DNA from 3 places in the Microbulbifer sp. YPW1 genome. Region 3 is predicted to be linked to each of the others. Evidence: predicted binding sites of a transcription regulator. Region 3 holds the regulator's gene; each other region holds the start of a gene.
What was found. Region 3 encodes sigma-54, which starts transcription at its own class of promoters, with help from an activator protein. Its sites were predicted from a motif close to TGGCACANNNNTTGCNNT; they were not measured.
Positions count from the first base shown of each region.

Region 1 (5,689 bases), 1.7 Mb from region 3:
AAAGAAGTTCAGGTTAATGCGCTCAGCCACATCACCGGCGGCGGCCTGCTGGAAAACCTGCCGCGGGTACTCCCGGAGAATGCGCGCGCGGTAATCGACACCAAGAGCTGGGACCTGCCTCCGGTATTCCGCTGGCTGCAGGAGGCCGGCAACATCGAGGGCCGCGAAATGTACCGCACCTTCAACTGCGGTGTGGGCATGGTGATCTGTGTGCCGGCGGCAGAAGCAGACAAGGCTGTAGCCAAGTTGAAGGAACTGGGCGAGGACGCCTTTATTGTCGGCAGCATCGAGACCGCCGCCGAAGGCGACACCGGTGAAGCTGTCGAGCTGGCGGGACTGTAATCCTACGATGTCGAATCCATCTTCCAGCAAGTGCCGCGCGGTAGTCCTGATCTCCGGAAGCGGCACCAACCTACAGGCATTCCTGGATGCAGTAACGGCAGCCGAGTGCGCTTACAGCATCGAAGCCGTTATCAGCAACAAAGCGGACGCCTACGGCCTGACCCGGGCAAAGAATGCCGGGGTCGCCACCGAGGTGCTCAGCCACCGGGACTTCTCGGATCGCGAAAGCTTCGATCAGGCGATGATTGAGGTAATCGACGCCTACGAGCCAGACCTGGTGATATTGGCCGGCTTCATGCGCATCCTCACTCCCGGGTTTGTGCGCCATTACAGCGGCCGCATGTTGAACATTCACCCCTCTCTGCTGCCCAAGTACCAGGGCCTGCACACACACCAGCGCGCACTGGACGCCGGTGACAGCGAACACGGCGCGACGGTACACTTTGTCACTGAAGAGCTGGATGGTGGCCCGCCTGTACTACAGGCCGCCGTGCCCATCGAAGCCGGTGATGACGCGGGCACACTTTCACAGCGTGTTCAGGTACAGGAACATATCATCTATCCGATGGCCGCTACCTGGTTCGCCCAGGGGCGGCTGAAGATGGCCGGCGATCGCGCCGAGCTGGATGGCGAGCTGCTGCCACGCAGCGGCAAACGCCTCGACTGACAGGCCGACTACACTTTCGGCCTGAATCACGGAATCAGACATTCAGGCCGGAGGTGGAACCTTGACTCCCAACGTACTGCGCAAAAAAATCATCAGCAGCTCGCTGTTTTCCTTTCTCTCCCTGTTGGCCCTCGCGCCGTTGACCCCTCTCAGCCAGGCTGAAACAGCGACAACCGCCAAATCCCAGGTGCTCCAGCCATTTACCGCCACCTACAAAGCCGAGTTCAGCGGCTTTGGGGTAACCGCAGAGCGCAAACTCAGTGGCTCTCCTACCAGCTGGCGGCTGGATTTTTCCGCCCACTCCATGTTTGCCAAAATCGAGGAGTACTCCCGCTTCGCCCAACAGGGGCAGCGTCTGGTACCACAACACTACGATTACCAGAAATCCGGCCTCGGCAAGGATCGCCACACAGCGCTGAGTTTTGAAGATGGCGCCAGCCGCGTGGTCAATGTTTACGACAAATCTCGCAGCATCGAAAAGGCGCCCGCCAATATTCAGGATAAAATCAGTTATCAGTTGCAGCTGGCAATGGATGTCGCCAACGGCAAAACACCACTGAAGTACCAGGTAGCCGACGGTAAGAGGATTCGCGAATACGAGTTTCGTGTGGCGGGCAAAGAGACCGTGAAAACGCCCATGGGCGCGGTGGAAACCATCAAGGTGCAGCGTGTCCGTGAAGAGGACGCGGAGCGCGTCACCAATATCTGGTTCGCCCCGCAATGGAATTACGCGCTGGTAAAACTCAAGCAATACGAAGATGGCAAGAGCTACCAGATCACCCTGACGAAACTATCCATTGATGGGCAAGAAGTTAACGTCGATCAATAATTCTTCCGCCAGCTCGCTCACAAATTTTTCACGTATTTCACATCAACTGGTCGCGCTATCCATCATGGATCGCGACCATCCACCATTCGAAAAATACCGATTAAAAGAAGGTCAAAAAATACCAATCTTCTTTGCAAAAACCTCCCCGGAACAAGCCGACTAGAAATTTCATAAATTTTTTTCACACTCTCCAAAAAAACCACGTCAACCGGTAGATTTTTCCGCTACTCGTCACTATAAAGACGCTCGTTTTAGCAAGTAGGTGAATTTGGCACTGCTAGACTTCGTCTACTAGGAATTTGTTTGCTTTAAACAATTTTTTCCGGAAAAGCTTCTCTGTGAAACATTGGGCAGTTTTCCCGTTGGCACACAATTCAGCAAATAGAGTGGAAACCCATGACTATCAAAACTCTGCGCAAAGCCGCATTGGCCGCCGCAATCTGTTCCGTATCCGCTGGTACTTTTTCTAGTGGTGCTATGGCAGCGGGCTTTGCCCTTCAGGAATCCAGTACTTCTGGACTGGGCCGCGCCTTTGCCGCGGAAAATGCCATCGGCGATAACGCGGCTATTCTCGCTCGCAACCCGGCGGGTTCCGCGTTGTTTAACAAGATGGCCTTTTCTATTGGTGCAACCTACGTAAATCCTGAAATCGATGCGGCCGGCACCACCGATTACTACCTGCTTACCGCTGCAGGCCCGAGCCTCGCGGGTTCCATTTTTGACACCGCAGATGACTACGCAAGTAGCGCCGTGGTGCCCAACGCCTATCTTGCAGTGCCCTTTGACGATTGCTGGTCCTTCGGTTTGGCGATGAATACCGACTATGGTCTGGAAACCGACTTCAACAGCAGCTGGCCGGTCACCCACATCGCTGACAAAACCGAACTACTGTCCGTTAATATTGCACCTTCTGTTGCCTTCGACTGGAACGACCAGTTCAGCATCGGTGTATCCGCAAATATCCTGTATGCGGACGCTACGCTGAAGAGCAAAGTACCCAATAACTTCCTGCTGGACCCACTGGCTGAACAGGTACTGGGTGGCCCCGCTTCGAATGCGCGTATCCTTGATGCCGATGGCGATGACTGGGAATACGGCTGGAGCGTAGGCATGCTGTGGCGCAGCGTGGACGGCCGCACCCATATTGGTGTTTCTTACCAGTCAGAACTGGACCCTGAAATCGAGGCCGACGTAAATTCGGACCTGTTAACCAGTGTCAACACCGGGCTCCCGTTTGACAATGAGCGCGCAAATCTGACGCTCGATCTGCCAGACACGCTCGAACTGGGACTTTACCATCGCTTCCACGATGAATGGGGCGTAGCTCTCGGAGCCATGTGGACAGATTGGGACGATTTCCAACGCCTGGAAGCCTTCTTCCCCCGCCAGCGCGTGAACGGTCAACCCTTCCCGGAATACAACCCGCTAAAAATTAAGGAAGAAAACTTCAAAAGTGGCTGGCGCTACAGCCTCGGGGTTGAATACTACCCCTGTGATGAGGTCACCTGGCGCGTAGGCTACGCCTACGACAACGGTGCAGCGAGAAACGGATTCAACAATGATGCTATCGCCGAGTCCGCCGCCTTCGGCCTGGGAGCTGGCCAGGGCTTGCCGGTAACCTGGCGCACCCTCTCCATCCCTGATGCAGATCGCCAGTGGGTAACCTTCGGTGGCACCTACAAAGTCAACAATCAGCTGAGCATCGACGGCGGTCTGGCTTATCTGTGGGGTGACGATGAACGCATCCAGGAATTCCAGGCACTGCCTCTGACTCCGGATGTTGGGCTTGGCACTTACTTTGACGGCGGTACCACCAACCTGGAAGCCTGGTTGGTTGGCGCCTCCCTAAATTACAGTTTCTGAAACAGGTAACGTCAGAACTTGCTTTCAAACCGGGCCCAGTGCCCGGTTTTTTTTATCCTCTCGTGCCCGCTTTTAAAGCGCATGCACCAAATCACCCCGCCGGTTCGCACCGAAAGCGCCCGGCCCGATTTTTCAAGTGCACCAAGATTATTCCATCGGCACCACATTAGAGCCCTATTGATGCCGAGTTAACACCGCAGCGAAGCGCTCAAAATCGCAGCTCGACACACCCCTGGCGCGCCTTCCAACCTCACTTACTTCTCCCGTCGCAGCGGCTAGATGAATGCCAGCCAGGAACACTTCCTTGCCAGGACACATGCAAAAACTTTTTAAATACAATAAGTTACGTCACCCTGCCTAACTACATAGCAACCGCCATACCGTGTACATCTCTGCGCCCCACGCGGCCCCCATACTTATCTCCGATGAAAAAGTTGGCATAGAGCCTGCAATGCCCTCAGTAAGTGCGGAACTAAATTTCCGTAGTGAAATGATTCGCCAATTCCGGCACCTCATTTCCGTTGAACAAGCGGGCAACCTGTTGCCCGAATAACAATCAGACCGGCATCGTAATGCGATGCCCTTGAGCAGAGGCGCTCACCGATCCTGTCCCTGGAGGCAGGTCATCGGTGGGCGTTTTTTTTGGCCCAGATTTTTCGAACTAACAAAACTGAAAACTTAAAAAAGACCAGGAGCACAATAACCATGCAATGGAAAAAGCCCTTCAAGAAACTTGCCGCTTCGCTGGCACTGGCCGTGGGATTCTCCTCGGGAACAGTTTCAGTCAACGCAGAGGACCTCGGCTACCCCGAAAAAGAAGAGCTGACGTTCGGCTTTATCAAACTCACTGATATGGCTCCCATTGCCATCGCCTATGAAAAAGGGTTCTTCGAAGACGAGGGCCTGTACGTCACTATCGAAGCGCAGGCCAACTGGAAAGTCCTGCTGGATGGCGTTATCGACGGTCGCCTCGACGGCGCGCATATGCTGGCGGGCCAGCCGATCGCAGCCACCATGGGCTTCGGCACCAAGGCCGACATCATCACGCCTTTCTCCATGGACCTGAACGGTAACGGCATCACGGTTTCCAACACTATCTGGGAGCAGATGAAGCCGAATATTCCGAAGATGGAAGATGGGCGCCCGGTGCACCCGATCAAGGCCGATGCACTCAAGCCTGTAGTGGAAAAATACAAGGCGGATGGTAAGCCGTTCAATATGGGTATGGTGTTCCCGGTATCCACGCACAACTACGAACTGCGGTACTGGCTGGCTGCCGGAGGCATTCACCCCGGCTACTACGCGCCGCACAAGGGAGATATCTCTGGCCAGATCGATGCAGACGCGCTGCTGTCTGTTACCCCGCCCCCGCAGATGCCCGCGACACTGGAAGCCGGCACCATTTACGGCTACTGCGTGGGTGAGCCCTGGAACCAACAGGCGGTATTCAAGGATATCGGTGTTCCAGTGGTTACCGATTACGAAATCTGGAAAGACAATCCGGAAAAGGTTTTCGGCATAACCAAAGAGTTCGCCGAGAAATACCCTAACACCACGGTGCGTATTACCCGCGCCCTGATCCGCGCCGCCATGTGGCTGGACGAGAATAACAACGCCAACCGTCCGGAGGCGGTGAAGATCCTGTCGCAATCCAATTATGTCGGTGCCGACTACGATGTCATCGCCAACAGCATGACCGGCACCTTCGAGTACGAAAAAGGTGACAAGCGCGAAGTACCGGATTTCAATGTTTTCTTCCGCTATAACGCCACCTACCCCTACTACTCCGATGCCATCTGGTATCTCACCCAGATGCGTCGCTGGGGCCAGATTTCCGAAGACAAGCCGGACACCTGGTACAAGGAACTCGCCTCCAAGGTTTACCGCCCGGATATCTACGAGGCCGCCGCAAAGTCTTTGATCGCAGAGAAGTTGGCCAAGCCGGAACAGTTCCCCGACTTTGCCACCGAAGACGGCTTCCGCGATCC
Region 1 is NZ_CP055157.1:3,158,653-3,164,341, reverse strand. It holds gene purM (phosphoribosylformylglycinamidine cyclo-ligase) at 1-342, shown strand, start outside; gene purN (phosphoribosylglycinamide formyltransferase) at 350-1,009, shown strand; gene HUW35_RS12895 (DUF3108 domain-containing protein) at 1,071-1,838, shown strand; gene HUW35_RS12890 (OmpP1/FadL family transporter) at 2,235-3,701, shown strand; gene HUW35_RS12885 (CmpA/NrtA family ABC transporter substrate-binding protein) at 4,407-5,689, shown strand, end outside.
Region 1: HUW35_RS12885 (CmpA/NrtA family ABC transporter substrate-binding protein) is a predicted target of sigma-54. The motif match lies at 4,137-4,154, and genes of this name have one in related genera.

Region 2 (5,689 bases), 140 kb from region 3:
ACTGGGCGCCCCCCGGTCGCGGCGATATAATGCCGCGCCTCGAAACCTGCCAACTCAACCCAATCAGGCGACTTATGACCGTAAGAACCCGTATTGCTCCATCCCCCACCGGTGATCCCCACGTAGGTACTGCCTATATCGCGCTGTTCAACCAGTGCTTCGCCCAGGCCCAGGGCGGCCAGTTCGTGCTGCGTATCGAAGATACAGACCAGGCGCGCAGTACCCCGGAATCCGAGCAGGCCATTCTCGATAGCCTGCGCTGGTTGGGACTCGACTGGCAGGAAGGCCCGGATGTGGGCGGCCCCCACGGCCCTTACCGCCAGAGCGAACGCGGTGACATCTATAAAAAGTACTGTGACGAGTTGGTCGCCAAAGGCCACGCTTTCCATTGTTACCGCACGGCGGAAGAATTGGATCACTTGCGCGCCCAGCTTCAGGAAGCCGGCCGCGTAACCCTGAAGCCCAGCGACCTGGCCCTGCCGGCGGAAGAGGTGGAAAAGCGCAAGGCTGCAGGTGAGCCCTACGTGGTGCGCATGAACGTGCCTGAGAGCGGCACCTGTGTGGTGGAAGACCTGCTGCGCGGCACCATCGAGATCGACTGGGCCCAGGTGGACGCCCAGATCCTGCTCAAGTCCGATGGCATGCCCACTTACCACCTCGCCAATGTGGTCGACGACCACCTGATGGAGATCACCCACGTACTGCGCGGTGAGGAGTGGATCAACTCCGCACCCAAGCACAAGCTGCTGTACGAATACTTCGGTTGGGAAATGCCGGTGCTGTGTCACCTGCCGCTGCTGCGCAACCCGGACAAGACCAAACTGTCCAAGCGCAAGAACCCCACATCCATCCTCTATTACCAGCGCGCCGGCTTTATGCCCGAGGCACTGCTGAACTACCTCGGTCGTATGGGCTGGTCCATGCCCGATGAGAGCGAGAAGTTCACCCTGGATGAGATGCTCAAGCACTTCGACATCCAGCGCGTGTCCCTCGGTGGCCCGGTGTTCGATGTGGAGAAGCTCAGCTGGCTGAACGGCCTGTGGATTCGCGAGCTGGAGGACGCCCAGCTGGCCGACCGCCTGCAGCAGTGGCTGCTGAACCGCGAGAACCTGCTCAAGGTACTGCCCCACGCCAAGGGCCGCATGGAAACCTTTGGCGACTTCGCCCCGCTAGTGAGCTTCCTCGCCGCCGGCAAACTGCCGCTCACCGAAGACAGCTTCGCCGGCAACAAGATGGAGCTGGACGAACAGAAGAAGCTGCTGCAATTTGCCCTGTGGCGCCTGGAAGCCCTGCGCAGCTGGAGCAAAGACAGCATCTTCGCGGCGATGAAAGAGCTCTCCACCCAGATGGAGGTCAAGCTCAAGGACTTCAACGCGCCCCTGTTCGTCGCCATTAGCGGAACCACCGCATCCTTCTCGGTCATGGATGCTATGGAGCTCCTTGGTCCCGACCTCAGTCGCGCCCGCCTGCGCCAGGCCATCGAGGTACTCGGTGGTGCCGGTAAGAAGGTGCTGAAGCGCTGGGACAAAGAATACGCAGGGTTGGCGTAAGCCTATCCAATATCCGCACCACACCAGTGCAAATTGCGGTGGTGCTGGAACTTGACCGCGAGAGAGCGGTCCGAGCTCAAGCCAGTTTGAATAAATGCCACTCCGCTTTCGAAGTGGCATTTTTTTTGCCTGTACACTTGTTAAACCGTTTTGGTTAGATTTGTACAAAAATGAAACGGAATCGTGTTTTTTGGGATTTTTGTGTGACGATTGTCACATTTAGAGGGTAGAATCCCGCCAAATTGCGGCTTAATGGACTAACCGAGAAGTATTTTCAGATAAGTAAAAAAGGAAGAAAAATGCATACAGTAAAGAAAGCTGTTATTCCTGTAGCGGGTCTGGGGACACGCATGCTACCGGCCACCAAGGCCATCCCTAAAGAGATGCTGCCTATCGTCGACAAACCCCTGATCCAATATGTGGTCAGCGAAGCTGTGGCTGCCGGCATCAAAGAGATCGTACTGGTCACCCACGCCAGTAAAAACGCGATCGAAAACCACTTCGATACCTCCTTCGAGCTCGAAGCCCAGCTGGAAAATCGCCTCAAGCGTCAGCTGCTGGACGAAGTCCGTTCTATCGTCCCGAAGGACGTCACCGTAATCTCCGTTCGCCAGGCAGAGGCCAAGGGCCTCGGTCACGCCATCGCCTGTGCGCGCCCAGTGGTAGGGGAGAATCCTTTCGCCGTGCTGCTGCCGGATGTGCTGGTTGACCAGTACGCCTCCGACCTCACCGCTGCCAACCTCGCTGCGATGGTGCGCAACTTTGAGCAGACCCAGGCTGGCCAGATTATGGTGGAATCCGTGGACTGGGCTGAGGTCAGCAAATACGGTGTGGTGGACTGCCTGGGCGCCGATCTCAAAGTTGGCGGCGTGGCCAAAATAGACGGTATGGTCGAAAAGCCGGAAGTGGACGCAGCTCCCTCTAACATGGCAGTGGTGGGGCGGTACGTGCTGCCCGCGGAAATCTGGACCCTGCTGGAAAAAACAGCCCCGGGTGCCGGCGGCGAAATCCAGCTCACCGATGCCATCGATGAACTGCTCAAAATTCAGGCCGTAGACGCCTACCGCATTGTCGGCCATAGCCACGACTGCGGTAACAAGCTCGGTTATATGAAAGCCCAGTTCGAGTATGGCCTGCACCACCCGGATATCGGCGCCGGCCTGCAGGAATTCCTGACCGAACAGAAGCCCCGTATCGAGGTTGTGGCCTGAGGTGGGTGCCAAATTGGGTGTGAGGCCAGCGGCTGACCTCGCATCCACTATAGGGCTGCAGGGCAGACTCCCTGTCAATGCTCTAACTATTTGATTAAAAAGTTGTTTTTTCTGGTTGACACGCGAGGGGCCGCTGTTAAAATGCGCCTCGCTTTCAGGGGAAACCCGAAACAAGAAAGCAACTTTGGGGCTATAGCTCAGCTGGGAGAGCGCAACACTGGCAGTGTTGAGGTCAGCGGTTCGATCCCGCTTAGCTCCACCAAATCAAAAAAGGCCGCATCCGAAAGGATGCGGCCTTTTTTGATTTGGCAGTGCTGCCTGGGCGCGAGGCAAAGCCTCGGTTCACAAGGAGCCACAGGCGACGCAGAGCGCCGAAGGCGACCCCGCAGGGGTGAGCGGGCAACGCCCGCGAATCATCCCGCGCACATAAACAAGAGTTCCGCACCGGGGTCCAGTGGGGCCGCCGCACTAGCATCCGAAAGGATGCGGCCTTTTTTGATTTGGCAGTGCTGCCCGGGCGCGAGGCAAAGCCCCGGTTCACAAGGAGCCACAGGCGACGCAGAGCGCCGAAGGCGACCCCGCAGGGGTGAGCGGGCAAAGCCCGCGAATCATCCCGCGCAGATGAACAAGAGTTCCGCACCGGGGTCCAGTGGGGCCGCCGCACTAGCATCCGAAAGGATGCGGCCTTTTTTGATTTGGCGGTGCTGCCCGGGAGCGAGGGAATACCCCGGCTCACGGAGCCGCTGGCGACGCAGAGCGCCGAACCAGTCAGATCTGTAATCACCTGTAATTGAATTACAGATGATTCTCCCGCTCAACTCGGGTAGAATTTCGCACGCCTTCGCACGGATCTGCGTCACATTTTTTATGTGAAACCGGCTAAAAATTGAGATGGATTTCTCAAAAAGCAAAAAATTTTAGATCTTTGGGGGGCTCTGCGGCTTTTTGTTGCATGGGTGTCCATAAAAAGAAAAAGAAGTACATGCACCCTTTAGTTCAACGTAACCCCTGGCAGATTCAGCGCGATGTGATCCGCGCGCTCCTGATCCGCGAGATGAAGACCCGCTTTGGCAAGTGGCGTCTCGGTTACGCTTGGGTTCTGCTTGAGCCAGCCATGCACATTATGCTGCTGGCGGCCATCTTCAGCTTCATGGGGCGTGAGTTCTATCCGGGCATCCCTACCATGCTTTTTATGCTGGCCGGAATTGCTCCGTTTATCTTTTTCGGTAACTCCTTCAGTAAGGGCGTTGCCGCGGTCGAGTCCAATCGTGGGCTGTTCAATTATCGTCAGTTGCGTCCCTTTGATGCGGTGCTCACTCGGGTGCTGCTGGAATTCGCCATTTATCTGTTCAGTCTGGTAGCGCTACTGGTCATTCTCGCCTGGTTCGGTGTTACCGCCCGCTTCAACGATTTCCTGCTGCTGGTCGGTATCAACCTGCTGTTTTTCTGCTTCTGCTTGGGGGTCAGCCTCACCATGTGTGTGGTGGGGGCAAAATTTCCTGAGGTCGCCAAGTTCGCACCGATGATCGTGCGCCCGCTGTACTTCATCTCCGGAGTGTTTTTCTCCCTGGAGCAGGTGCCAGAGGAATACCACGGCTACCTCTCCTGGAACCCCTTGCTGCATATGATCGAGTTGACCCGTGAGGGGCTTTTTGCGAGCTATCACGGCATGTTCGCCGATTTGCCCTACCTGGCCACCAGTTCATTGGTCATGCTCGCATTTGGTCTTTTGGTTTATCGTAGCCAGTGGCGCGATCTGGTGCGCAGCCAATGATTGAATTGCGCAACCTTACCAAGTCCTTCAAAACACCGGCGGGCCGCAAGGTGCTGTTTCGGAATGTCAATGCGGTCTTTCCCGAGGGGAAAAATATCGGCATTTTAGGGCGTAATGGTGCCGGTAAATCCACGCTGCTGCGGATTATGGGGGGGATTGATTATCCAGACTCAGGACGGGTGATTACCGACCAGCGTATCTCCTGGCCTATGGGGTTGTCCGGTGGCTTTCAGGGCAGTATGACCGGGCGTGAAAACGCGGCATTTATCTGCGGTATCCACGGTATCTGGGGAGGCGCAAAGCGTAAGGTGATGGGCCGGGTGCAGGAGTTCGCCGAAATCGGGGACTACTTTGATGCACCGGTAAAATCCTATTCCTCCGGCATGCGCTCGCGCCTTGCATTTGGCCTGAGCATTGCAGTGGATTTCGACTATTACCTGGTGGATGAGGTGATGTCGGTGGGGGATGCGCACTTCAAGCACAAGTGCGAGCAGGTGATTGCGGAAAAGCGCAAAACGGCTAATTTCATCATCGTTGCCCACAGTATGCCGATTTTGAAGAAAAACTGTGACGTGGGGATTTATCTCGGCCCCTCCGGCCTGCAGATATTCGATACCGTCCAAGAAGCGATAGCCCTGTACCAGCAGGGCATCCCCAAGCCTGCGCAAGCTGCTGCGGGTGCACAAAAGTAAGAGTTATGGAAACAGAAGAAAAAGTACCGGCGGCCAGCCAGAAAAAGGCTGCCAATACGGCCCAAAAAATACTGCGGAAGCTGTCAGCTGCAAGCGTCGGCGCATCTCCAGTGCGCGCCAGCCGCTGGGGTGGGCTTGCACTTTTTGTCGTGCTGCCTTTGTTGCTGGTCGGTGCTTATTACTTGTTTTGGGTGTCAGACAGATACGTCAGCGCCACACAGCTGATCGTAAAAGACAACAGCAGTAACCAGGGAATGTCGTCTAGTCTCGGGTTCCTGGTGCCGGGCATGGGAAGCGACAACCAGGACGCTTTTTTGGTGGTGAACTATATCCAGTCTCTGGATATGGCCCTGTTTTTGGATGAGGAGCTGGGCCTCGCCTCCTATTTCAAGAGTAATGAGTACGATGTGTTCTCGCGGCTCGCCGCGGATGCCTCTCAGGAAGACTACCTGGAATACTATC
Region 2 is NZ_CP055157.1:404,497-410,185, reverse strand. It holds gene gltX (glutamate--tRNA ligase) at 75-1,550, shown strand; gene galU (UTP--glucose-1-phosphate uridylyltransferase GalU) at 1,850-2,761, shown strand; tRNA gene HUW35_RS01815 (tRNA-Ala) at 2,948-3,023, shown strand; gene HUW35_RS01810 (ABC transporter permease) at 3,744-4,535, shown strand; gene HUW35_RS01805 (ABC transporter ATP-binding protein) at 4,532-5,227, shown strand; gene HUW35_RS01800 (hypothetical protein) at 5,233-5,689, shown strand, end outside.
Region 2: galU (UTP--glucose-1-phosphate uridylyltransferase GalU) is a predicted target of sigma-54. The motif match lies at 1,665-1,682, and genes of this name have one in related genera.

Region 3 (5,689 bases):
TTCACCGACGGTGACCTGCGCCGGGTGATCGACCAGAAGCAGGAGCTGGATAGTGCCACCATGGACCAGGTAATGAGCCGCCGCCCCAAAACCGTCAGCGCCCACACCCTCGCCGCAGAAGCGCTGCGCATCATGGAAGACAACAAGATTACAGCACTGGTCGTCGAGGACCCCGAACACCACCCCATCGGACTCCTGCATATGCACGATATTTTGCGCGCTGGAGTCATCTGATCCGGTTCTCGCAAGCCCGGTATCCGGGCGCACAGATACCCGCCTGAAACAATAGTTATATAGATAGAAGAGAATCCCCGTGAACCAGCTGCAACCGCACACAGAACAGGACATCCGCGACAAACTGAGCCGGGTGCGCCACTTGATCCTCGACGTGGACGGAGTGCTTACCGACGGCCGGCTGTATTTCGACAACCATGGAAACGAGCTGAAAACCTTCCATACACTGGATGGTCATGGCATCAAGATGCTGCAGCAATCCGGCGTCGCCGTGGCAATCATTACTGGCCGCCGCAGCTCCCTGGTGGAAAAGCGCGCACACGACCTGGGGATTACCCGCCTGATCCAGGGCCGGGAAGACAAATACACGGCGTTTCTGGAGCTGTTCGCCAACGAGCCCTACGATATGCAGCACATCGCCTACATGGGAGACGACTATCCGGACCTGCAACTGATGACCCGGGTAGGCTGCCCGATCGCGGTCCCCAATGCCGCTCCACCGGTACTCGAACGCGCACTGTTTGTCACCGAACGCAGCGGCGGCCTGGGTGCCGTACGCGAAGTGTGCGACCGGATCATGCACGCTCAGGACACCTTCAACGCGGCACTGGCACCTTACCTCGCCCACGGTGAAAGGTAATCTGTCGCGCCATCACCTGAACCAACAGACCGCTGCGAAGACTAAAAGAGCGGCCACCTGAGATTGGCTGCCCACTCAAGGAAACCAAAACCGAATGCGCACCTGGCTCCCCCTGGTCATTGTTGTCACCCTTATCTCACTTGGGCTGTGGTTTACCGAAAGCCCACCTGAGCAGCTGATGGGCAAGCGCCCCACCCAGCAGGAACACAACAAGGCTGCGGACCTCATCATCCGGGATGCCCGGACGCGCCACTTCAGCGCTGCGGGTACGCTCGCCTATGAAGTGGACGCCGAGCGCGTGACCTTTTTCCAGTTCGCGCGCCGCGACCGCGCGGACCTCACCGAGCCGCGCATGATGTTCTATCAAGGCGAGGATTCCCGCTGGCGCACGGAGTCCCGCTCTGGGGTCGCCTACAACAACGGCCAGAAAGTGGTGCTGCGCGGGGACGTCTCGATCCGGGAACTACCGGAACCAGGCATTACCCTGCGCACCCCCAGTATTACGATCAAGCCGCGTGAAGAATTCGCCGAAACGGATAAACGCGTTACCATTACCGACGGTCCAAATCGCACCACAGGCAAAGGCCTGCGCGCCGACCTGAAAAAAGACAAAGTAGAAATCCTGTCTGACGTGGAAAGCAGCTATGAAGCCCAATGACTCGACCCGCCGACCGGCGCGCAGCATCTTCCGTGCAGCCGGCGCTACATTCCTCGCCACGCTGCTGTTCGCCGCCAACACCCTGGCCCTCCCCAATGACCGGGAACAGCCGGTCAAGGTTTCCGCTGACAAACTGGAAGCCAATCGCAGCAAAAACCTCTCGGTGTACAGCGGCAACGTGGTCATCAGTCAGGGTTCCCTGCAGATTCGCGCCGACCGCGTGGAGGTCCACGGCAACACCAAGGGTGAAATCAACAAGGTGGTTGCCACCGGCAAGCCGGCGCACTTCCAGCAACAGGTCGAGGAAAGTACCACCCCGGTCAAAGCGCGCGCCAAACGTATCGAGTTCCTGGTGAGCAGCGACGCCCTGCAACTTACCGGGGAAGCGTTTGTCGATCGCGATGGCAACACCCTGTCCGCCGAGCGCATCGACTACGACCTCAATAGCGAACAGATGCAGGCTCAGGGACAATCAGAGCAGAAGCGCGTAGAGATGATCTGGAAACCGGAATCCAAACCGGCACAAAACGACCAGTAAGCGCCCCCTGCCCGACACTCAATATTTAACAAGTGGCTGCCCGCAGCAGCCCTTCAGATACCGGATTGCAACATGCCGACGCTCCAAGCGTTACATCTCGCCAAACAGTACAAGAAACGCAAAGTCGTTCAGGACGTTTCCGTGAGCGTATCCAGCGGCCAGGTAGTTGGCCTGCTCGGCCCCAATGGTGCCGGCAAGACCACCTGTTTCTATATGATCGCCGGCCTGGTCCAGGCCGATGCCGGGCAGGTACTGATCGACAGTGAAGACATTACTGGCTATTCGATGCATGGCCGTGCACGCAAGGGAATCGGTTACCTGCCCCAGGAGGCATCGGTATTTCGTCGCCTGTCAGTGGCAGACAACATCCTCGCCATCCTCGAGACGCGCAAGGACCTGAACCGCAGCCAGCGCCAGGAGCAGCTGGAAGCACTACTGGAAGAATTCCATATCACCCACATCCGCGACAGCCTGGGCATGGCCCTGTCCGGCGGCGAGCGCCGTCGCGTTGAGATTGCGCGCGCCCTGGCTACCAACCCCGCCTTCGTCCTGCTCGACGAGCCTTTTGCCGGAGTTGACCCCATCTCGGTCAACGACATCCAGCAGATCATCCGCCACCTGAGAGATCGCGGCATCGGTGTATTGATCACCGATCACAATGTGCGCGAGACCCTGGATATCTGCGAGACCGCCTACATCGTCAGCGAAGGGCATATTATCGCCTCAGGCAACCCCAAAGACGTCGCTGCGAACAAGCAGGTAAAAGACGTCTATCTGGGACACGAGTTCACCATTTGAGCAAAAGCCGGGGGATCCATCTGCTAGATCTCCCGCAACCCTAGACGGCCATCACAAATAATACGGGCGCAACCAAGGGCAAATGTCGTTTCGGCACACTTATTGCTTAACCTGCCTCTTGTGTTCCGATTTGCCCCGGGGTAGTCTGCAGGAAATGAGCTTTACGCCGCCGTAACAGATACAGATTCTGTTCAGCGCACTAACGCCAGATAATTCTGCCGGCATACCCCTTTATGAAGCAGTCACTCCAGTTAAAACTCGGTACCCAGCTGACGATGACGCCCCAGCTGCAACAGGCCATTCGCCTGCTGCAGCTGTCGACCCTGGACCTGCAACAGGAAATCCAGTCGGCGCTCGACAGCAATCCGCTGCTGGAATCGGACTTTGACGAGCACGCCGGCGAGACACACCAGGATCAAAACACCCCCGCAAGCTCCGAAGGACAGGAGCGCGAAGCCGCCGAGCGCGAGAGCGCCCGCGAGGCCAAGAACGACTCTACTGCCGATGGCGACTGGAACAGCGAGATCCCAGATGACCTGCCGGTGGATACCCGCTGGGACGACATTTATACCGGCGGCAGCTACACCGGCGGCGAAGGGGACGACTTCGCCTTCGAACAGCGCAACGCGGTGTCCGAGAGCCTGCAGGATCACCTGCTGTGGCAGCTCAACCTCACACCACTGACCGAGGGCGACAAGCTTATCGGCGAGTCACTGATCGACGCCATTGCTCCCAACGGTTTCCTGGATTCAGACCTGGACGAAATGGCCGAGGCCCTCGAAGTCGAAATCGACGAGGTCCTCGCGGTCCTGAAGACCATCCAGCAGTTTGAGCCGGTGGGCTGCGGCGCCCGCGATCTGCGCGAGAGCCTGCTACTGCAGCTGCGCCAGCAACCGGCCGAAACACCGTGGTTGCCCCAGGCACTGATTGTGGTGGACCAGCACCTGGACCTGCTGGGGAAACGGGACTTTCGCCAGTTGAGCCGCAGAACCCGTCTCAGTGAGGCCCAGCTGGGCGAGGTTATGCGTCTGATACAGACCCTCACCCCCTACCCCGGCGAAGCTTTTGGCGGTGAAGAACCCCAGTATGTGGTCCCGGATGTCATTGTGAGCCGCAAACAGCAGCGCTGGGTGGTGGAGCTCAACCCGGAGACAACCCCCAAGCTGCGCATCAACGACGCCTATGCATCGCTAATCAAACGCGCGGACAACTCCAGCGAGAACAACTACCTGCGCGACAACTTGCAGGAAGCGCGCTGGTTCCTGAAGAGCCTGCAGAGCCGCCATGAGACCCTGCTCAAGGTCGCCAGCTGTATCGTGGAAAAGCAGCAGGGGTTTTTCGAGCTGGGACCGGAGGCCATGAAACCCATGGTACTGGCAAATATTGCCGAAACCATCGGCATGCACGAATCCACCATTTCCCGGGTGACCACCCAGAAATACATGCTCACCCCCCGCGGTGTGTTCGAGCTCAAATACTTCTTCTCCAGCCATGTCAGCACCGACTCCGGCGAGGACGCCTCATCTACGGCCATCCGCGCACTGATCCGCAAGCTGATCGACGCCGAGCAGCCACGCAAGCCCCTGTCGGACAACAAGATCACTCAGGAGCTGGATTCGCAGGGGATCAAAGTGGCCCGGCGCACCGTGGCAAAATACCGCGAATCCATGGGAATCCCCTCCTCCAGCGAGCGGAAACGACTGGTCTAGCCACCAGGGTCACAAAACAGGGGCGCTGCAACCCTCCGGCGATCATTTTCTGCGCAACCAATGCACTGACATTGAGTGTATCCTTCCATTCTGGCGCACTTCCTAGTAGGGTTGCCGCCCTGTGCGGGGGTGCTGCCAGATTGTGTTGCACCCGATGAGGAGAAATCCATGCAGATCAATATCAGTGGCCATCATGTTGACGTAACTCCGGCCATTCGCGATTACTGCCTGACCAAACTGGACAAGCTCTCCCGCCACCACGACCTGATCACCAATACACAGGTCATACTTTCCGTCGACAAACTCATCCAGAAAGCCGAAGCGCGGGTTCACGTGAATGGCAAGGATGTATTTGCAGATTCGGAATCGGAAGATATGTACGCGGCGATTGATTCTCTCGCCGACAAACTCGACCGGCAGCTGCTGAAACACAAAGAAAAGTTACGCAGTCACCGCTAGTCGTAACACCATCAGGTTACCGGCTGGCCTGTACCGCTAGATCATCAGTAAGTTATGACATTGGAAGCACTACTCTCTCCCCGCCTGAGCCTTTGCCACCTGGCGGGGAGTAGCAAGAAAAAGCTGTTACTCAACATCGCCCAGGCGATCTCAGAACAATACCCCGATCTGGACTCCGATACTGTTTTCAACCAGCTGGTAGCCCGGGAGCGCCTTGGCTCCACCGGTATTGGCGAGGGTGTCGCCATCCCACACTGCCGCCTGCCCGGCTGTGAAAAGCCCATTGGCGTGCTGTGCACGACCTCCCCTGCCGTAGACTTTGACGCCATCGACCGCCAGCCTGTCGATCTCCTGTTTGCCCTGCTGGTACCGGAGAACTCGGAGCAGGAGCACCTGGAGACCCTGGCGGAGATCGCAGCGCTGTTCAGTGACAGCCGGGTGCGCGAAAAACTGCGCGAAGCCAGCACCAGTGACGAGCTGTACGCACTGGCAATCAACAGTGCCGCCGCGGCATAATAGCCAACGCACACATCCGGCAACTTCCTGCTGCCGGATGACCAGCCCAAGTTAGCCATTCCGGTCGCGCAGCAAAGCGCCCGGAATCAGCAAGGAGTGCTTGTTCCATGCGCCTGGTCATAATCAGCGGTCGCTCC
Region 3 is NZ_CP055157.1:265,366-271,054, forward strand. It holds gene HUW35_RS01220 (KpsF/GutQ family sugar-phosphate isomerase) at 1-234, shown strand, start outside; gene HUW35_RS01225 (KdsC family phosphatase) at 314-874, shown strand; gene lptC (LPS export ABC transporter periplasmic protein LptC) at 969-1,532, shown strand; gene lptA (lipopolysaccharide transport periplasmic protein LptA) at 1,519-2,070, shown strand; gene lptB (LPS export ABC transporter ATP-binding protein) at 2,143-2,868, shown strand; gene HUW35_RS01245 (RNA polymerase factor sigma-54) at 3,102-4,577, shown strand; gene hpf (ribosome hibernation-promoting factor, HPF/YfiA family) at 4,746-5,036, shown strand; gene ptsN (PTS IIA-like nitrogen regulatory protein PtsN) at 5,091-5,552, shown strand; gene rapZ (RNase adapter RapZ) at 5,660-5,689, shown strand, end outside.